2 regions of the Providencia lanzhouensis genome follow, and region 1 is predicted to be linked to the other one. Evidence: predicted binding sites of a transcription regulator. Region 1 holds the regulator's gene; the other holds the start of a gene.
What was found. The regulator PhoB, encoded in region 1, activates phosphate uptake and scavenging genes when phosphate is short. The targets are predictions, from matches to a motif close to CTGTCATAAAACTGNCNNAT.

Region 1 (5,022 bases):
GATTACCAGTACAAAATAGATGGCGCTATAAATCAGCAGTGATATTTCCGATTCACCGCCCAGCAATGGTGCAATACCCACTTTATAAGAAACGGTTGCCGTTCTTGGGGTCGCAAAAAGAGGCCCCACCGATAAATATGCAACGATAGCTAATAGCAGACCGGCAGTTTTACCAATTGGCGTGCTGAGCGCTTCAATACCGCCCCCCACTTTCGCCAATGCAACGACGGTAAGAACAGGAAGACCGACACCTGTGACTAAGAAGCCAAGTGCCGCAGTCCAAACTTGTTCACCGGCTTGTAAACCGACCATTGGCGGGAAAATAATATTTCCAGCCCCAACAAACAGCGCAAAGGTCATAAAACCTAAGGCGAGGATATCTCTGGATGATAAACGATGAGCCATATTATGTTAATTTTTAGTAAATTATGAAATAAAAATAGGTCACTTCATCCGTAACCTATTGGAACATATATGACGAAATAGAGTTCTGATTAACATTACATTAACAATACAAAATGCATGTCTTGGTTAGCTTTGCAATACTAAACATCAAAAAACAGTAAAAATCGCCAATAACTGGCGACAAGTAAAACTTTTATAGGGAAAAAAGGCAAGAGCAAACCAGAAAACAAGAACAATGCACCAAACTAAATTTAAGAACCAGTGATTACTGTCAGTAAAATTGCAATATCCCGTATATATTCAGGCTAAAAAATCACCAATAAAACATTTTTTAACCATACCGAAGAAATGTTCACAGAATAAGATGAAGAAAATTGCAGGATAAAATTGAAAATATAGCGTAGGCGTTAGAAATAGCACCAATATAGGATGAAACACAAAACAAAAAACCTTGCTAATATGATGATTTTATTAGCAAGGTTTCGGTTTTCTGATTATTTCGCGCTTAATGTATTCACTTTCTTGTCTGACACAATAAACACTGGCGGTAATGTGAATGAAAACTCACTGCCCTTACCAACCTGACTGGTTACTGAGAGCTGGCTACTATGATGCTGAATCGCATGCTTAACAATCGCTAAGCCCAATCCTGTTCCGCCGCCACCTTGCCTTGAACGCGCTTTATCCACACGATAAAAACGCTCTGTTAAGCGAGGAAGGTGCTCGGCTGGAATTCCCGGACCATTGTCACTCACACTAAACTGGGCACCATTACTGGTTCGCTGCCATTTCACCTTAATTTTCGTACCATCCGGCGTATGGTTTATGGCGTTATACACTAAGTTAGCAACCGCGCTTCGTAGCTGCTCTTCATTTCCATGAACTCGAAGTTTTTCATCAATACTGAATTCAAACTCGTGCCGCCCTTGGCTTAAGCTAATCGCTTCTTGTTCAATCATCTTGAGAATGACCGGCATATTAATCTGTTCGTCTAGATTAATTTGAGGGGCAACCTCTATACGGGATAATTGCAGCAATTGCTTCACTAGGTTATCCATTCGATGAGTCTGTTCTTGCATCACCGACAACGCTTTTTTATTCATCGGTGAAGTGCCTTCTTGGTCATCCATAACTTCAAGATAGCCTTGGATAACGGTCAATGGCGTACGTAACTCATGGCTCACGTTAGCAAAAAAGTCTCTACGTGCTTTTTCTAGACGGCGTTTTTCAGTCACATCTCGAGCCACCATCAAAAGCTGATCACTCGCATATGGTAAGATCCGAAACTCAACAATTTCGCCACTATTAAGCTCAATCGTCAGTGCTTGGTCATAGTTTTTCACGGTGAAATAACGACTAAAATCAGGATAACGTAGCAAGTTAAAAATATGCTGTCCGTTATCCTCAGGCCAGCGAAAGCCTAGAAGCTGTTGAGCGTGGCGGTTACACCAGAAAATATTGCCTTCGGTGGTCATAATTACCACCGCATCAGGCAAGGATTCAGCTCCGCTGCGAAAGCGCTTAATCAACTGACCTAATTCACGGCGACGCTTACGATTGCGCTGCTGCATCTGATAGATACCATAAAATATCGGCTCCCATCCCCCCTTGCCATCCGGCGGCAGCATACTTCTATCCAACCAGAGCCAATCTGAAAGTTTTAGCAGGTTATATCCGTGCCAAATGAGTGCTGCGAGCAGTGAAATCACTAATAGCCACGGAAGATGCCCAATAAAAACAGACAGTATCAATGCGGGTAAAATAAATAAAAACAGCCCCCAAATCAGCTGTTTTAAGGATAAGCGTTCAAGCACCCATGTTTCTCCCTAATGGTTTCTCAATAGCGAACAGAGAAGCGGTAGCCAGTACCACGAACCGTTTGCACCATCTTATCATGCCCATCTAACTCTAACGCTTTTCTTAAACGACGAATATGCACATCCACCGTTCTGTCTTCCACATACACGTTTGCGCCCCAAACATAGTTGAGTAACTGTTCGCGGCTATATACTCGCTCTGGATGGGTCATAAAGAAGTGAAGTAACTTGTATTCGGTAGGCCCCATATCAATGGGAATTTCTTTGCTGGTAACGCGATGAGAAGTAGGATCAAGAACTAACCCGTTCATCTCAATAATGTCTTCTGTCGCCATTGGAGAGATACGTCGTAAAATGGCTTTAACTCGAGCTATCAATTCTTTTGGTGAAAATGGTTTGATTAAATAATCATCCGCCCCCACTTCTAATCCTTTCACGCGATCTTCTTCTTCGCCCCTTGCAGTTAGCATCATCACGGGGACATCACGCGTGGCGCTATCACGCTTCATATGTTTAATGACTTGGATACCGGAACCACCGGGGATCATCCAGTCCAACAACACTAAATCAGGAAGTGGATCAACCAATTGCGCTATTGCAGAATCATAATCATCAGCCTCTGTGGGCTGAAAACCATTCTGTTCCAATACAAAACAAACCATTTCTCGGATGGGCGCTTCATCTTCAACGACTAGAATGCGTCTTGCCATGATTGTTCCTGTAAATAAGAAGAGATTTTTAATGTGACCGCATTATGCGTCAGTTTTGTGACAGAATTATGAATATCTCAACCCACAATCAAGATCTATCATTAGATTAACAGTTTAATGTCATGTAAGTGAAATATTAACACCACATCTGGCTATCATTGCGAAGCGCTTCGCAACTCTCTTATTTTTACTGTTTAATTTGCCATACCTTTGCTTTCACTGAACCTATATACAGTATACTGTGACACCGCAAACCAAATGGTTTGAATATTAGTATAAAGCATCAGAATATTAATATAGTAAAAGCGTCATAATTACAGGAACCGCTAGCTCATGCGCATCATCCACACTTCAGACTGGCATTTAGGTCAGTATTTTTTCACTAAAAACCGATCTGCTGAACACCAACACTTTTTGCGTTGGTTAATAGAACAAGTCAAACAGTACCAAGTGGATGCCCTGATTGTGGCTGGTGATGTCTTTGATACTGGCGCTCCGCCAAGTTATGCGCGCGAACTCTACAACCAGTTTATTGTTGATTTGCAAAAAACAGGCTGCCAATTAGTTATTTTGAGCGGTAACCATGATTCTGTCTCTGTTTTGAATGAATCCAGCGCGTTATTACGTTATTTAAATACTCACGTCATCACATCAAACAGCGAGTCCCCAGTCATCACATTGAAAGATAAACAAGGAAACCCTAATGGGCTGGTGTGCGCGATCCCCTTTTTACGACCACGAGATATCCAAGTCAGCATTGCAGGGCAAAGCAGTGAAGAGAAACAACTTTCATTACAAAATGCCATTCATGAACACTACCAAAGCTGTTACCAAAAAGCCGTTGAGCAACGTACTGAACTGAACTTAGATATCCCGATTATTGCCACGGGGCATTTGACCGTTGTTGGTGCAGAGCTGACAGACTCCGTGCGTGAGATTTATATTGGCACATTGGATGCTTTTCCTTCCGGCGCATTCCCACCTGCGGATTATATTGCACTAGGGCACATCCATCGCCCTCAACTGATTGGTGGGCAAGCACATATTCGCTACAGTGGTTCTCCGATTGCACTTAGCTTTGATGAATCACAACAACAAAAAAGTGTCTGCTTAGTGGAATTTAATCAGCACCAATTTGCCAATGTTACTTTACTACCAATACCCGTTTTTCAGCCACTATTGAGTTTAAAAGGCTCTTTGAAAGAACTACAAAAACAATTAATGGCCTTACCTGTCAAAGAAAATGAGCTCCCTATTTGGTTAGATATTGAAGTCGCCACTCAAGATTATCTAGGAGATATCCAACAACGTATTGAAGCTCTTACTCAAGAACTCCCTGTTGAAGTTGTTCGCCTACGCCGAGCGCGGCAGGCGCAGACTGGTCAAAACCTCACTCCACAGAATGAAACATTAAATGAACTGACCGCCGAGGAAGTCTTTACTCGACGACTTACAGAAGAGTCATTGGAAGACAAAGCGTTAGAACAGCGTTTATTGCAGCTGTTCAAGCAATCCTACGCCAACTTGCGCAATGAACAGGGGGAATAACTGTGAAAATCTTAAGCTTACGCCTGAAAAACATTAACTCCCTAAAAGGTGAATGGAAGATTGATTTCACAGAAGAGCCTTTTGCCAGCAATGGGTTATTTGCCATCACAGGCGCAACTGGCGCGGGAAAAACCACGTTATTGGATGCCATCTGCCTTGCACTGTACCACCAAACTCCACGGTTAGGCGCGATATCAAAAAGCAAAAATGAGTTAATGACCCGCCACACGAGTGAATGTTTAGCTGAAGTGGAATTTGAAGTTAAAGGCGTCGCTTATCGCGCATTTTGGAGCCAACGCAGGGCAAACAATAAACCCAATGGTAACCTGCAAGACGCAAAAGCTGAGCTAGCAACCGTCGCTGATGGGCAAATCATTGCAGAAAAAATCAGTAAAGTGCGTGAAAAAATTGTGCAAATCACCGGGCTAGATTTTGGGCGTTTCACTAAATCCATTTTGCTCTCTCAAGGGGATTTTGCCGCCTTTTTAAATGCGACCGAAAAAGAGCGAGCCGATTTACTGGAAGAAATCACTGGCACCGAA
Region 2 (5,022 bases), 1.3 Mb from region 1:
TTTTATCTAACTCAAATTTATTGTAACTGTAAAAATAGGTATTAATCGAATTAAATGGAATAAAACCGACGAAATTTGATATCTATTTGGTTAAAAATAATAAGAAACGGCTGGTTAATATTATTAAAATGTTAGCTTGACCACATTTTTGTATTTTTATGATATTTAATTTTTATGGTTTTAATTTTTAACATAAATAAAATTTAACAAAGTAAATATTCTATTTTTACTATCAGCACGTTTATTGTTAGTTAATGTATTCGATTTGTATCAAATTTGTTGGTTTGAATTTATATGCTTGTAATTAGGTGAAGAGAAAAACATTGTGTAATGTTCATTTCTCTTGTTTATAAGGAGAATACATGGAACAAAAAAGACAAGAGGGTAGCCGTTTTTTACGAACGGTTGAGTGGCTGGGAAATGCTCTGCCACATCCTGTTATTCTATTCATTATCTTAATTGGGATTTTATTAGTCTCTTCCGCCGTTGGTCAGTATTTTGGTATTAGTGTGCCGGATCCTCGCCCTGAAGGTGCGAAAGGTCGCGCTGAAGACGGGATCATTCATATTGTTAGCCTATTAGATGCGGAAGGCATCCGTAAAATTCTGTCTAATGTGGTCACCAATTTTACCGGGTTCGCGCCTCTTGGCACGGTATTAGTTGCTCTTTTAGGGGTTGGGATCGCGGAACGTGCCGGTTTATTATCTGCGGCAATGCGTCTGATTGTTATCAAAGCACCTCGTAAATTAACCACCGTTGCGATTGTTTTTGCTGGGATTATGTCTAATACCGCGGCAGAACTCGGGTATGTGGTACTGATTCCACTGGCTGCGATTATTTTCCATTCATTAGGTCGCCATCCATTAGCTGGGCTTGCTGCTGCATTTGCAGGGGTATCCGGTGGATATTCAGCGAACTTACTATTAGGTACAGTGGATCCGTTATTGTCAGGGATCACTCAGCAAGCAGCTCGAATTATTGACCCCACCTATATCGTCGGGGCAGAAGCAAACTGGTACTTTATGTTTGCCAGTACTTTCTTGATCACTATCTTGGGTTATTTCATCACAGAGAAAATCGTGGAGCCGCAGTTAGGCCCTTATCAGGGCGGTGGTGTCGATGAAGATGAAGATAAACTCCGTGCCTCAGCTGAAGTGACACCGCTTGAGAAAAAAGCGTTGTTCTGGGCATCGGTGACTTTCTGGGGATTAGCGGCAGTATTAGCCTTAATGGTGGTGCCTGAAAGTGGGATTTTACGTAACCAAGAAACTGGGTTAGTGAGTAATTCACCTTTCTTAAAAGCAATCGTGGTGTTTATCTTTATTTTCTTTGCGATTCCGGGAATTGTTTACGGCTATATTGCAAAGACCATGCGTAGCGACAAAGATGTGGTTGATGCGATGGCAAGCGCAATGAGCACTTTGGGTCTCTATTTAGTCATCATTTTCTTTGCGGCGCAGTTCGTTGCATTTTTTGGCTGGACCAACATCGGGCAAGTGATTGCGGTCAAAGGCGCTAATTTCTTAAATAGTATTGATTTACATGGTGGAATACTATTTGTTGGCTTTATTCTGATTTGTGCCTTTATTAACTTAATGATTGGCTCCGCGTCCGCACAATGGGCTGTGACAGCACCGATATTTGTACCAATGTTAATGTTGGCAGGCTATTCCCCTGAAACTATCCAAGCGGCTTATCGTATTGGTGATTCAGTGACCAATATTATTACGCCAATGATGAGCTATTTTGGCTTAATCATGGCCATTGTCGTCAAGTATAAGAAAGATGCAGGGATTGGTACTCTGGTTTCAATGATGCTGCCATACTCGATTATTTTCTTTATTGGTTGGTCTCTGTTCTTTATTATCTGGGTATTTATTTTGGGATTACCGGTAGGACCTGGATCACCAATTTATTTTACTCCTGGAAGTTAATCTAATAATTAATTTATAAGGGCAAATAGATTTTTATTTGCTCTTTATTGTTTTCGAATGTGAATCTTAAATTGGCTATAAAGTGATAATCATAAGATAGATTGTTTTATGGCTGCTTATTAGTTTGCTAATTTTATAGCATTAAATGTTTGTTGTTCCATTAATATTATTCTAAAGTTAATTTAGAAGGTCAGTTTGTTTTTAATGGCTATGTCAATAATAGACTTGTTTTCAAATTTCTTTTTATTTGTTATTTTTAATAAAAATAAGGTGAATAATATGTATAGAATGACAATTTCTGCAAAATTATTTCTGGCATCTTTTTTTACTTTTTTATTCATGTTTCCTATTTTTTGTTATTTAATCATTTTTCAATAATCAAAATTTTATTATTTAAATTGAGTGTTTTTTTCCGATATACCGTGAAAATAAAACACGTCGATTGTCATGTAAGCGTCATTTGCTAGAGATATGGTTGTCATTAATCTGTCATGTGTTGGCGATATTTCTGTCATTTCTCGGTGATAAATTCTCTCTCGAACATAAACTGCGTGAATTCGCACATTTTGGTGTAAATCTCTGCGGATAAACTTCAGTCATATAAAAGAGAGAATTGGCATGGCATCGATCAAACAGTCCGCTTTAGCAATGATGTTAGGCTTGGCTTTTAGTAGTCAAGGAATGGCAGTCACCACAATCCCATTCTGGCATTCAATGGAAGGTCAGCTTGGTGAAGAAGTGAATGACCTTGTCACTCGCTTTAATGAAACTCACCCAGATTACAACGTGGTGCCCACTTATAAAGGAAATTACGAGCAAAGCCTCGCTGCAGGGATTGCGGCATTTCGTTCTGGCAATGCACCTGCGATACTACAGGTTTATGAAGTTGGTACTGCGACGATGATGTCATCCAAAGCCATCAAACCTGTCTACGAAGTTTTCCAAGAAGCTGGAATTGATTTTGATGAATCTCAGTTTGTGCCTACCGTTTCGGGTTATTACAGCGATGCGAAAACGGGGCATCTGCTATCCCAGCCTTTCAATAGCTCCACTCCGGTGCTTTATTACAATAAAGAAGCCTTCAAAAAAGCCGGTTTAAATCCAGATACCCCACCAAAAACATGGCAAGATCTTGCCCAATATACTGAAAAGCTACGTGAATCAGGAATGAAGTGCGGCTACGCCAGTGGTTGGCAGGGCTGGATACAAATTGAAAACTTCAGTGCATGGAACGGGTTGCCTGTCGCATCGAAGAATAATGGCTTTGACGGCACTGATGCAGTACTGGAGTTTAACACCCCAGATCACGTTAGGCATATCGAGCAGCTGCAAGATATGAATAAAAAAGGCACCTTCAGCTATTTAGGGCGTAAAGACGAGCCAACTGAGAAATTCTATAACGGGGATTGTGCCATTATTACTGGTTCCTCCGGTTCTCTGGCGAATATTCGCAAGCATGCTAAGTTTGATTTTGGTGTTGGCATGATGCCTTACGATGCACAAATTCCAACGGCACCACAAAATGCCATCATTGGTGGTGCAAGCTTGTGGGTAATGGGGGGTAAAGATCCTGAGACCTATAAAGGTGTTGCGGAATTTATGAAATTCTTAGCTGAGCCTGAAAATGCCGCAAAATGGCATCAAAATACAGGATATTTACCGATTACAACGGCAGCGTATGAGTTAACCCAAAAATCCGGCTTTTATGACAAAAATCCGGGGGCGGATATTGCGACTCGCCAAATGTTAAACAAAGCGCCGTTACCTTATACCAAAGGATTACGCTTAGGTAATATGCCACAAATTCGTACCATCGTGGACGAAGAGCTGGAATCCGTGTGGTCAGGTAAAAAGACACCGCAACAAGCCCTCGATGCCTCTGTTGAGCGTGGTAACCAATTACTGCGCCGTTTCGAAAAATCCACTCAGTAATGAGTTCTTTTGCCCCTCTTGATGGAATTAAGAGGGGCGCTGCATCACATCTGATTTATTGGGTTGCTTATGTCATCATCTCGTCCCGTATTTCGCTCCCGCTGGTTACCTTATGCGCTAGTATTACCACAGCTCATCATTACGGTGATTTTCTTTATTTTGCCAGCCGGACAAGCGCTTTGGTATTCATTACAAAGTATTGATCCTTTTGGATTATCCAGTGAGTTTGTGGGGTTAGAAAACTTCACTCAACTCTTTAGCGATAGCTACTATGTAGACTCTTTCTATACCACGATGATTTTTAGTGGCTGGGTAGCAGGAAGTGGGCTTGTCGTCTCGCTGTTTTTCGCGGCTTTGGTTGATTATGTGGTAAGAGGAAACCGTTTTTACCAAACATTGATGCTACTACCCTACGCCGTTGCACCTGCTGTTGCGGCGGTTTTATGGATGTTTTTGTTTAGTCCCGGCAGAGGATTGATAACCTATGGTTTGGAATCCATTGGCTATGACTGGAACCATGCACAAAATAGCGGTCAGGCGATGTTTTTAGTTGTTTTAGCCTCAGTTTGGAAACAAATCAGTTATAACTTTTTGTTTTTCTTCGCTGCTTTGCAATCTATTCCACGCTCTTTGATGGAAGCGGCTGCTATCGACGGTGCGGGACCTATCCGCCGTTTCTTTAAAATATCCTTACCATTAATCACTCCGGTGAGTTTCTTTTTATTGGTGGTGAATTTGGTGTATGCCTTCTTTGATACTTTCCCTGTGATTGACGCGGCAACGGGCGGGGGGCCAGTACAAGCGACGACGACACTAATTTATAAGATTTACCGTGAAGGTTTTTCAGGGCTCGACCTCTCTTCATCCGCAGCTCAATCTGTGATTTTGATGGGCTTGGTGATCGTCCTAACGGTGATTCAATTCCGTTTTATCGAGCGTAAGGTACGTTACCAATGATAGAGAAAAATCGTGGACTGAGCGTATTCAGTCATTCCATGTTGGTAATTGGGATTTTAGTGATTTTATTCCCGCTGTATGTGGCCTTTGTTGCCGCGACACTCGATGATAAAGCGGTCTTCGATACCCCCATTACCCTAATACCTGGCTCTCATTTATGGGAGAACATTCTACATATTTGGAATAACGGTGTGGCAGC

Region 2: a site for PhoB is predicted at 2,410-2,429, ahead of ugpB (sn-glycerol-3-phosphate ABC transporter substrate-binding protein UgpB). Genes of this name have one in related genera too.

What each region holds. Positions count from the first base shown of each region.
Region 1 is NZ_CP174123.1:833,813-838,834, reverse strand. Features, by position in the region: gene brnQ (branched-chain amino acid transport system II carrier protein) at 1-405, opposite strand, end outside; gene phoR (phosphate regulon sensor histidine kinase PhoR) at 900-2,219, opposite strand; gene phoB (phosphate regulon transcriptional regulator PhoB) at 2,243-2,932, opposite strand; gene sbcD (exonuclease subunit SbcD) at 3,266-4,480, shown strand; gene ACIH2S_RS03755 (AAA family ATPase) at 4,483-5,022, shown strand, end outside.
Region 2 is NZ_CP174123.1:3,611,836-3,616,857, reverse strand. Features, by position in the region: gene ACIH2S_RS16940 (AbgT family transporter) at 363-1,934, shown strand; gene ugpB (sn-glycerol-3-phosphate ABC transporter substrate-binding protein UgpB) at 2,553-3,866, shown strand; gene ugpA (sn-glycerol-3-phosphate ABC transporter permease UgpA) at 3,936-4,823, shown strand; gene ugpE (sn-glycerol-3-phosphate ABC transporter permease UgpE) at 4,820-5,022, shown strand, end outside.